2 regions of the Pseudomonas bambusae genome follow, and region 1 is predicted to be linked to the other one. Evidence: predicted binding sites of a transcription regulator. Region 1 holds the regulator's gene; the other holds the start of a gene.
What was found. The regulator FliA, encoded in region 1, starts transcription of late flagellar genes. The targets are predictions, from matches to a motif close to CTAAAGTTTNNNNNNNNNNNGCCGNTAA.
Positions count from the first base shown of each region.

Region 2: AAEO81_RS30125 (methyl-accepting chemotaxis protein) is a predicted target of FliA. The motif match lies at 4,050-4,077, and genes of this name have one in related genera.

Region 1 is NZ_CP151650.1:4,719,258-4,725,099, forward strand. Features, by position in the region: gene AAEO81_RS21525 (chemotaxis protein CheA) at 1-1,437, opposite strand, end outside; gene AAEO81_RS21530 (protein phosphatase CheZ) at 1,567-2,355, opposite strand; gene AAEO81_RS21535 (chemotaxis response regulator CheY) at 2,375-2,749, opposite strand; gene fliA (RNA polymerase sigma factor FliA) at 3,022-3,762, opposite strand; gene fleN (flagellar synthesis regulator FleN) at 3,759-4,592, opposite strand; gene flhF (flagellar biosynthesis protein FlhF) at 4,711-5,842, opposite strand, start outside.
Region 2 is NZ_CP151650.1:6,702,833-6,708,674, forward strand. Features, by position in the region: gene AAEO81_RS30120 (helix-turn-helix domain-containing protein) at 167-1,951, shown strand; gene AAEO81_RS30125 (methyl-accepting chemotaxis protein) at 1,960-3,936, opposite strand; gene AAEO81_RS30130 (LysR substrate-binding domain-containing protein) at 4,265-5,185, opposite strand; gene AAEO81_RS30135 (NorM family multidrug efflux MATE transporter) at 5,352-5,842, shown strand, end outside.

The sequences.
Region 1 (5,842 bases):
GTTGATTTCTTTCTTGAGCTGACGGGCCAGATCGCGAACCAGTCGCGGGAAGCGACCGAAGACTTTCTTGATCGGCTGCATCCGCGTCTTCATGACGGCGGTTTGCAGGTCAGCGGTGACCACGTCCAGGTTGGACACGGCCTTGGACATGGCTTCATCGCCGCTGTTGAGGCCCAGGCGCACCAGACGGTTACGCACCAGCACCAACTCGCCGACCATGTTCATGATTTCGTCCAGCCGCGCGGTGTCGACGCGCACGGTGGTTTCGGCTTCGGTCGGGGCCTTGTCGGCGGCTGCCGGTGCAGGTGCCCGGGCCGGTGCCGGTGCTGTCGGGGCCGGTGATGCCGCTGCAGGGGCTGGCGCAGCGGCCGCTTTTGCAGGCGCAGGTGCCGCAGCCGGAGCAGGCGCGGCCGCCGGTTTGGCTGGCTCGGCTTTGGGGGCCTCGGCCTTGGCCGGTTCGGCTTTTTTCACGGGTGCCGTGGCAACGGGCGCGCTCGCGGCAACATCCGCCGAGAAGGTGCCCTTGCCATGCAATTGGTCGAGCAGCGCTTCGAATTCGTGATCGGTGATTTCATCCGACGCCGGGGCGCCGGACTCGGCAGCGGCAGGCGCGGCCGCCACTGGAGCAGGGGCAACGGCTGTCGCTGTGTCGGCGGAAAACGAGCCTTTGCCGTGCAGTTGATCAAGCAACGCTTCGAATTCGTCGTCGGTGATTTCATCGCCGGCAGGCGCGGCAGCCGGCGCAGCAGACGCAGCCGATGCGGCAGCAGGTGCCACGGCATCGACCGCGAACTGGCCTTTGCCATGCAGTTGATCCAGCAGGGATTCAAACTCGGCGTCGGTGATTTCGTCGCTGGCGGCTTCCGTTGCAGGCGCAGCGGGTGCAGGTGCCGGTGGCGCAGACACGGCTGCGCTCGCCGCTTCCGCCTTCACGGCATTCAGCGAGTCCAGCAGTTGTTCGAATTCGTGATCGGTGATGTCTTCGGAAGGCGCTTCGGCCACCTCTTCAACCACCGGCGCAGGGGCAGCGGCGATTTCGTCGGCAGACGCAGGCTCGGCCAGACGCGACAGCGCGGCGAGCAGCTCTGGCGTGGCCGGGGTCACGTCCGAACGCTCACGGACCTGGCCGAACATGCTGTTGACGGTGTCCAGTGCTTCGAGCACGACATCCATGAGTTCCGCGTCGACCCGGCGCTCACCTTTGCGCAGGATGTCGAACACGTTTTCGGCGATGTGGCAGCATTCGACCAGCTCATTGAGCTGGAGGAAGCCTGCGCCCCCTTTTACAGTGTGAAAACCGCGAAAAATTGCATTGAGCAGGTCCGCATCGTCCGGTCGGCTTTCCAGCTCGACCAACTGTTCGGACAACTGCTCCAGAATCTCGCCGGCCTCTACCAGAAAATCCTGAAGGATCTCTTCATCGGCGCCGAAGCTCATTGGGGGTGCTCCTAAAATTAACCGTCAACCGATCCAGGAGCTGCGTCGATGGCCTGCGCGCATTGCCTTCGTCGAGACATTGGCGCGCAAGCCCACAGCCACTTTCACATAGAACCCTGGCTCTGGATTTCAGAAGCCGAGGCTGGATAGCAGATCGTCTACATCATCCTGACCGGATACGACGTCTTCACGTTTATCGGCATGAATCTGCGGACCTTCACCCTTGGAATGAAGTTTTTCCTGTTCTTTTTGCTTACGGAACTCTTCCTGGTCGTGTTCGATCCCGGCGAAGCGATCGACCTGACTGGCCATCAGCACCAACTTGAGCAAATTACTCTCGACTTCGGTCACCAGTGTGGTCACACGCTTGATCACCTGACCGGTCAGGTCCTGATAGTCCTGAGCCAGCAGAATGTCGTTCAGGTGGCTGGCGACCTCGTGGGTCTCCTTCTCGCTGCGGGTCAGAAAACCTTCGACGCGGCGGGCCAGATCACGAAACTCTTCAGCACCGATTTCGCGGCGCATGAAGCGGCCCCAATCGACGCTCAACGCCTTGGCGTCGGCGCTCAGGCCGTTCATCAGCGGTGTGCTCTGCTCCACCAGGTCCATCGTGCGGTTGGCCGCGCCTTCAGTGAGGCGGACAACGTACGACAGACGTTCGGTGGCATCCGTGATCTGCGACACTTCCTCGGCTTGCGGCATGTGCGGGTCAATCTGGAAATTGACGATTGCACTGTGCAGCTCGCGCGTCAGCTTGCCCACTTCCTGATACAGGCCGCGGTCCCGGGTCTGATTAAGCTCATGGATAAGTTGCACGGCGTCGCCGAACTTGCCTTTTTCGAGGCTGGCGACCAGTTCTTGTGCGTGTTTCTTCAGGGTCGACTCGAAGTCACCCATTGTCGAATCTTTGGAATCCATAGCGCCCTCACAGCGGACATCAGGAATTGACGCGCTCGAATATCTTCTCGATTTTTTCTTTGAGCACCTGAGCCGTGAAAGGCTTGACCACGTAACCGTTCACGCCCGCCTGAGCGGCTTCGATGATCTGCTCGCGCTTGGCTTCGGCGGTCACCATCAACACAGGCAGGTGACGCAGACGTTCGTCGGCACGCACCTGACGCAGCAGGTCGATGCCGGACATGCCAGGCATGTTCCAGTCGGTCACCAGAAAGTCAAAAGCACCGCTCTGCAGCATCGGCAATGCGGTGGTACCGTCATCTGCTTCGGCCGTGTTGGTGAACCCAAGGTCACGCAACAGGTTTTTTATGATCCGCCGCATCGTTGAAAAGTCATCAACGATGAGGATTTTCATGTTCTTGTCCAATTCGACCTCCAAGCAGTCTTTAACGCGCCCAGTGCCTGGACGCGCGTTCAATCAATACCGGCAACATCGCTCCACCGGTCACACGAAAACGAGGGGGCCTTTCGAAGAAACACGTGATGAGCGCCACGGAAAAAGTCCGAAGACCTGATCCCAGCGGCTCCTGCCTTGTCCCTTTTGCTTCCCACACAACGCCTTGCACAGCCGGCCTTACCACCCAAAACGCAGGCATCTTTGTGAAAAGACGGGCCCGCGTCAATGCGTCAACGCGCGCGCCATTCTCCCAACCGGCCCCGCAGACGTGCGGCGCACTGGCTATGCAGCTGGCTGACACGGGATTCGCTGACCCCCAAGACCTCCCCGATCTCTTTGAGGTTCAGCTCTTCGTCGTAGTACAACGCCAGCACCAGGCGCTCACGCTCGGGCAGGTTGGCGATGGCGTCCGCCAGCGCGCTCTGGAAACGTTCATCTTCCAGATCCCGCGACGGTTCGAGCGACTGGCTCGCGCCGTCCTCGTGCAACCCTTCATGCTCGCCGTCCTGCAACAGGTCGTCGAAGCTGAACAAGCGGCTGCCCAAGGTATCGTTCAGAATCCCGTAGTAATCGTCGAGACTCAATTGAAGTTCGGCCGCAACCTCGTGATCTTTAGCGTCGCGACCGGTTTTCGCTTCAATTGCACGAATCGCGTCACTGACCATGCGCGTATTGCGGTGGACCGAGCGTGGCGCCCAGTCCCCCTTGCGCACTTCATCGAGCATCGCGCCGCGAATACGAATGCCGGCGTACGTCTCGAAACTCGCACCCTTGGTGGAATCGTATTTGGTCGACACTTCGAGCAGGCCGATCATGCCGGCCTGGATCAGATCCTCGACCTGCACGCTGGCCGGCAGACGCGCCAGCAAGTGGTAGGCGATGCGCTTGACCAAAGGGGCATAGCGCTCGATCAGCTCATACTGAGAATCTTTGGACGATTTGCTGTACATGCGATAGCCACTTGCAGTCATGACACAGGCCCTGCACTGGTCTGATGAACCAGGCGCTCAACGAAAAATTCAAGGTGGCCTCGCGGGTTCGCCGGCAATGGCCAGGTATCGACCTTCTGCGCGATGGCCTTGAACGCCAGCGCGCATTTGGAACGTGGAAACGCTTCGTACACCGCACGCTGCTTCTGCACGGCCTTGCGCACGCATTCGTCGTACGGCACGGCGCCGACGTATTGCAGGGCCACGTCGAGGAAGCGGTCGGTGACCTTGGTCAGCTTGGCGAACAGGTTGCGGCCTTCCTGAGGGCTCTGCGCCATGTTAGCCAGCACGCGGAAACGGTTCATGCCGTAGTCGCGGTTCAGCAGTTTGATCAGCGCGTAGGCGTCGGTGATCGAGGTCGGTTCATCGCAGACCACCAACAGCACTTCCTGCGCGGCGCGCACGAAGCTGACCACCGATTCGCCGATCCCGGCAGCGGTGTCGATCACCAGCACGTCCAGGTTGTCGCCGATGTCGCTGAACGCCTGAATCAGACCCGCGTGTTGCGCAGGGCTCAGGTGAACCATGGTCTGGGTGCCCGACGCCGCAGGCACGATGCGCACACCGCCCGGGCCCTGCAACAGAACATCGCGCAGCTCGCAGCGTCCTTCAATGACGTCCGCCAAGGTGCGTTTAGGGGTCAGTCCCAACAATACGTCAACGTTGGCGAGACCCAGATCGGCGTCCAGCAACATGACGCGACGTCCCAGCTCAGCCAGGGCCAGCGAGAGGTTCACTGACACGTTGGTCTTGCCGACGCCACCTTTGCCACCGGTCACCGCGATAACCTGTACGGGATGCATGCTGCCCATGTTAATTTTTTACCTTGTCTTGCTTAGACCAAAGCCACATTTCGGGCTGCACGTTCACTGCGTGAACAATGCTTGGCAGACCATCGATGCAGGTATATTCCACTGTCATTTTCCTTACCTAGCCCGCGCGCTTGCCGGGGCTGTGATAAAGATCCGCAAACATATCCGCCATCGCTTCCTCGCTAGGCTCCTCCTGCATCTGAACGCTGACAGCCCTGCTGACCAACTGATGCCGACGTGGCAGATGCAGATCATCCGGAATGCGCGGGCCATCGGTGAGATAGGCCACGGGCAATTCATGTGTCACCGCCAGGCTCAGCACTTCGCCGAGGCTGGCGGTTTCGTCGAGCTTGGTCAGGATGCACCCGGCCAAACCGCAACGCTTATAACTGTGGTACGCCGCCGTCAGCACCTGCTTCTGGCTGGTGGTGGCGAGCACCAGGTAATTGCGCGCCTTGATCCCGCGACCGGCCAGACTCTCCAGTTGCAGGCGCAGGGCCGGATCACTGGCTTGCAGGCCGGCGGTGTCAATCAACACCACACGCTTGCGCAGCAACGGCTCCAGCGCCTGAGCCAGCGATTGACCGGGGTCAACGTGGGTCACCGGCACATTCAGGATGCGGCCCAGCGTCTTGAGCTGTTCCTGCGCCCCGATGCGGAAGCTGTCCATGCTCACCAGCGCGATGTTTTGTGCGCCGTACTTCAACACGTAACGCGCCGCCAGCTTGGCCAGCGTTGTGGTCTTGCCCATGCCTGCCGGGCCGACCATCGCAATCACACCGCCCTCTTCCAGCGGCTCGACATCCGGGGTGACGATCATGCGCGCCAGGTGCGCCAGCAACATGCGCCAGGCGTGGGGCTGATCGTCGGTGTCCGGCACCATCGCCAGCAGGTCACGGGACAGAGGCCCCGACAGACCGACGCGTTGCAGACGGCGCCACAGGTTCGCCTGTTGCGGGCGGCTGCCTTGCAGTTGGTTCCAGGCCAGCGAACCCAGCTGGACTTCCAGCAGTTCACGCAGGCCATTCAATTCAGAGCGCATCGAGTCGTACGCACGCTGGCTGATGCCCGGCTCGACCGATTGACGCTCGGCGCGTTCAGCACGATCAGCCGCAATGGCCGCGTGGATCGACGGGCGAAAGGGTTCGTCCAGCGTCGGTTCGATCTGTTTGCTGTCGTCCATGGCCACGCCGGTGAACAGCTGGCGATTGGCGACGGTGTCCAGTTCGCTGCGATGGGTCAGCTCGGCC
Region 2 (5,842 bases), 2.0 Mb from region 1:
GGACAGCGCGGTGGAGGGCATGGACATCAGGTTAGGGAGCGTAATGGGGTGCGTCTTCCAGCGTTTCGACGGATAAAAAGCGAGAACATTACTCTGGAATGATGCAAGTATTGGCGTCATCGGCCACGCTAGTTTTAAACCCCACCGGCCAGGCAAGGTGACGGACGTGAATAGAACGATGCAGTTGCTGTCATTGCGTGATGTCGCCAGCCAGATCAACTCCGGTGGCGATCTGGACTTGACCTTGCGCCAATTGGTGCGGGTCAGCTGCCAGCACACCGACTGGACGCTGGGGTCGATCATGTCCATCGACATGAGCCAAGGCTACGCGTACGTCGTCGCCCGTCACGACCCGACGCTGTTGCAGCGCCCGCTCAGCGACCGCTGGGAATTGGCGTCGAGCCCCGCCGTGATCGCCCTGCAACGCAACGAGCCGATCTACATCCGCGACGTCCGCGAAAGCGAGTACTCGGGCTATCGCATGGAATCCTACGAGCGCGATTACCGCACGGTGCTGGTCATGCCGATGAGCTGCCGGGATTTCGAAGGGCGCCCCATGGTGTTGAGCGTGGTGTCGCGCCACATCAAAGAAGTCGGCGATGAAGACCTGGCCTTCCTCGGAATGATCATTCACCTGGGCGCCATTGCCGTTGAGCGCGAGCACCAGTTGGAAGCGCAACGCCTGGCCGCCGAACGCTTGCAGCAAGCGTTACGCGTGCACACTACGCTGCTCGAACACGTGTTGGCGGAAGGCTCGGTGTCATCGCTATCGCTCATGGTCGGCAGCCTGTTGCCCAGCCCGTTGGTGGCGGTGGATTTCGCGGCGAACCAGGTCATCGCGGGACGCTCGCCGGACACACTGATGTTCGACGACGCCAGCTGGCAGAACGCCGTGGCAGGGGTGCTCAGTTCGCAGATTTCGAAAACCTGTCGCGACACCTTGAACAGCTCAGTGCGCACGCCAGTCAATCTGTTCCTCGACGACGGCACGCGGCATTTCACCTTCAAGGCGCAGATCGAGCCATTGACGGTCGATCACGAACTGGTGGGCGCACTGGTGCTGTTTGCCGTTGCGCCGTCGCTGAGCGAGCTGGACCAACTGATGCTGGAAAGCGCCAAGTTCGCCCTGAGCGTGCAGATGATGCGCAGCGTCATTCGCTTCCGCTTCGAAACCCGCACCCAGACCGAGCTGTTTTTCGAGGTCATCGAGCGCCGCTGGCGGGACGCCAACGACGTGCTGCAACGGGCGCAGCGGCTGGACATTCATCTCAACGCGCCGCAACAGATGATCGTCGTGGACTTTTCCGACGGGGCGAAAAAGCACGCCACCGCGCCCAGCCACTTCCATCACAACGCATCGCGCATCCTGCAACGCGCCGGGATGGACGCGACGGTGATCGCCATCGATAAGGGGCTGGTGTGTCTTGTGCCGTTCGAAGGGGAAAAAGGCGCCGAGAGAATCACCAAGGTCATGCGCCGCATCACTGACGACCTGATGCATTACCTGTCCGTCGAACCCATCGTGCTGGCCAGCAGCTGCTGCACGACACTGAACGATTATCCCGTGGCGTGGGAGCGTTGCCGCCGGATGATCGACATTGCCCGCTCGTTCGGACGAACCGGGCCCCTCTCAGGCCAGGATTTCGGGCCGATGCCGATGCTGATCGCAGCGGTCGGCGGCGAAGACATTCGCGCTTATGTCGCCGACAGCGTGGGGGCCATGATCGCTCACGACAAACAGCACGGCACGCCGTACCTCGAAACCCTCTCGACCTACCTGCAAGTCTGTTGCCGCAGCCAGGCCTGCGCGGATGCGATGGGGGTGCATGTCACCACGCTGCGTTATCGGCTGACGCGCATTCAGGAACTGTTCGACATCGATGTTGAAACGCCGGAACGACGCTTCGCCATCGAACTCGCTATCCGCCTGCAAAATGTCATGGGCAGCTAGGTTTTCCTTTACCTGAAGCGGTCCACTTCCTTGCGCAGGTCCGCCGCCAGCGCGTTCAACTCTTGCGCCGTCACCGCCAGGTTCGACACCACTTCGCGCTGTTCGCTGTTGGCCAGTGCAATGCTTTGCAAGTTGGCACTGAGTAGCGTCGCGGTGTTGCTTTGCTCTTGGGTCGCGGTGGTGATCGACGCGAATTGCTCGCCCGCCGAGCGGCTTTGCTCGTCAATATGGGCCAGTGCGGCGGCCACTTTGGCGTTACGCGACAGGCCTTCCTGCATCAGCGTGTTGCCCTGCTCCATGGTGCTGATGGCGTTGCCGGTTTCCTGCTGGATGCTGGCGATCATGCCGGAGATTTCGTCGGTGGCCTGACGGGTGCGCGAGGCGAGATTACGCACTTCATCAGCGACCACAGCGAATCCGCGCCCCTGCTCCCCTGCCCGCGCAGCCTCAATGGCGGCGTTGAGGGCAAGCAGGTTGGTCTGCTCCGCGATGGAGGTGATGACGCTGACGATGCCGCCGATTTCCTGCGAACGCTGACCGAGGGTGTCGATCACGGCGGCGGTGCTACCCAGCGAACCGGCGATCTGCTCAAGGGACGCCGACGCTTCTTCCATCGATGCGCGACCAATGCGAGTTTGCTGGGCGTTGCCCTGGGCCAGACGCTCGGTGTTGCCCATGTTGTCGGCGATGGTCAGGGCCGTGGCGCTGAACTCTTCGACGGCGCCGGCCATGCTGGTGATCTCACCGGACTGTTGCTCCATGCCTTCGTACGCGCCGCCCGACAGGCCAGACAACGCCTGCGCCCGCCCGCTGACTTCCTGAGCCGCGATACGAATATGCGACACCATGGTTTCCAGCGCCTGGCCCATCTGGTTGAAGCTGTTGGCCAACTGGCCGATTTCGTCGTGGCGCGTCACGTTCAGGCGCACGCTCAGGTCGCCGGCGCCGAGGGCTTCGGCCTGATTCACAAGGTCCGACAGCGGCTGCAATTTGCTGCGCAACAGCCAGATCGCCGAGCCGACTGCGATCAGCATCGCCAACAGGCTACCGATGGCGAGTTGGGTGCCGACGCTCCAGGTCACGGCGCTGATTTCCGCTTTAGGCATGGTGGCGAGCACGATCCATGGTCCACCGGAGAACGGTTCAGCGACCGTGTAGAAATCATCCCCTGCGTCTTGCCAGAAACGGCCTTTGTTAGGGGTTTTGACGAATTCGGCCAAGGTTTTGCTCGCCTGATCCAGATCCTTCACGCCCGCTGGCGGCACCAGCCATTTGTTCTGTTCGTCGAGCAGGGCCAACGAGCCGGTCGAGCCGATGCGGAAGCTTTTGAGGTTGTCGAACTGCGACTTCTGCGCGTCGGTGTAATCGAAGCCCACAAACAGCACGGCGATGACCTTGCCGCCCGCGTCCCGCACAGGGGTGTATTGGGTCATGTACAGCCGGTCAAACAACAGCGCGCGACCCACGTAACTCTGCCCAGCGAGCAATTTTTCGTACGCCGGGTGTTTGTGATCCAGTACGGTGCCGATGGCGCGGGAACCGTCCTGCTTGTTCAATGAGGTGCTGACCCGGATGAAGTCGTCGCCGTTGCGCACGAAGACTGTCGCGACGCCTGCCGTCATTTTCTTGAAGTCGTCGACTTCGGCGAAGTCATTGTTCAGCGGATTGCCATTGAGCAGGAGCGCAGGCGTTTGTACCCCGGCAACGGTGATTTGTTGCTCGGGCTGCAACGTCAGGCCGCCACTGAAGCGCTTCTCGAACAGCCCGCTCAAACGTTGAGTGCTGTCACGCAAAGTGCTGTGGAACGTATTGAGCTGATCGGCCAACAACCGCGCTTCGCTGCCCATATGCTCTTCGCGGATAACGAGGTTCGCCGAATCCAGCGAACGCAAGGCGAACAGGGTACTGCCGCTGATGACGACCGCCAGGATGACGGCCAAGGCGATGCCAAGCTGCGAGGCAATGCGGGCACGGGGTTGAGGCATGAAAACTCCTTGCCAAACGACCGGATCGTCCTGACCTCAGGTGTACCGTTCGGGCTGATTTCTAATAGAGGGTATCGATAGGCCGATCGATTGTTGTCGGCTCTGTAATAACACCTTCGGCTGACACCGAAAATACTTGAGTCCTACACGGGGTCTTAGGACGGAAGGCGATTCGGCATGACACATAACCTGTGGGAGCGAATTCATTCGCGATGCGGCGGCACAACCAACACTCCTCTAGCGGCTGGACTATTTTTCGCGAATGAATTCGCTCCCACAGAAGAACCGGTGGCCGACAGGGAAAGTGAGCCTCGCTGTCGAGGCATGCTCACTCCAATATCGTCACATCCGGCAATTCCATCGCCTGCACCTCGCCCTGCAGGAAATCGCTGAGTCTGCGCAACCGCTCTCCCCCCGGGCGGGTCTTGGGCCAGACGAGGTAATAGTTCTCGCCGCTGACCACCGCCGTACGCCACGGAAGACTGAGCCGGCCCTGGAGGACGTCTTCGGCCACCATCAGCAGGTCGCCCATCGACACCCCATATCCCCGCGCCGCCGCGATCATCCCCAATTCCAGGGTGTCGAACACCTGTCCCCCCTTGAGCGAGACCTGATCCGACAAACCCATGCGCTCAAGCCAACTGCGCCAATCCCGGCGATCCGGCGTGGGATGCAGCAATTCAGCGCTGGCCAGTCGCGCAACATCCCAAGGCGCGTCATCAAGCAGGCTGGGCGATCCCACCGGAATCAACAGTTCCGGAAAAAGATAGGTCGCCTCCCAGTCCGGGGGAAAATGCCCACGACTCAGCAACACCGCGCAGTCAAAGGGCTCCTGAGCGAAATCGACGTTATCGATGTCCATCCACGCGCTCGTCAGTTGCACCTCATTGCCCACCTGCAAATGACGAAACCGGCTGAGCCGCGCCAGCAACCAGCGCATGGTCAGCGTCGAGGGTGCTTTCATGCGCAAAATACCCTCTTCAGCCATCAGCGCACTGCACGCCCGCTCCAGCGCCGAGAACCCTTCACGAACCCCCGGCAACAGCTCCCGAGCCGCCTCGGTCAATTGCAGATTGCGTCCGTTGCGACGAAACAATCGGCAGGCAAAGTGCTGCTCAAGGGTGTGAATGTGCCGACTGACCGCGCTTTGTGTGATCGACAGTTCTTCGGCGGCGCGGGTAAATGAGCTGTGCCGCGCGGCAGCTTCAAATGCACGGAGCGCATACAAAGGCGGAAGACTACGAGGCATCGGGCGCATTCCTCTTGGCGTGATAGCGATCTCGGCACTGTACTGCAAAATTCTCAGGATGAGTTTTACTCATGCCAATGATCGGATTTATCCCTTTGTGCATTACACCTCGAATCACGACAATGGCCTGCTCATCAATGCCTCACCCCTCCCGAGCGCCGCGAACATGCAACAGAACGCCTTCAAAGAATTGTGGATCATCCTGCGCGTGGCCGGGCCGTTGATCGCGTCGCAGATGGCGCACATGCTGATGGTCTTCACCGACACGGTGATGATGGGCAAGCTCGGCCCGGAGTCTCTCGCGGGCGGTGGGCTGGGGGCGGCGAGCTATAACTTCGTTTCATTTTTCTGCGTGGGCGTGATGGCCGCGGTGGGCACGCTGGTATCGATTCGCAAAGGCGCCAATGATGACCTCGGCGCGACGCGGCTGACTCAAGCAGGCCTCTGGCTCGCATGGGGCATGGCGCTGGTCGCCGCGCTGATTCTCTGGAACCTGACGCCGATTCTGCTGCACTTCGGCCAGGCCGAAGCCAACGTTCACATGGCCAGCCAATTCCTGTTGACCTTGCCGCTGGCGCTGCCGGGCCTGCTGAGTTTCATGGCGTTGCGCGGGTTCACCAGCGCGTTGGGCCGCGCGACGCCGGTGATGGTGGTGAG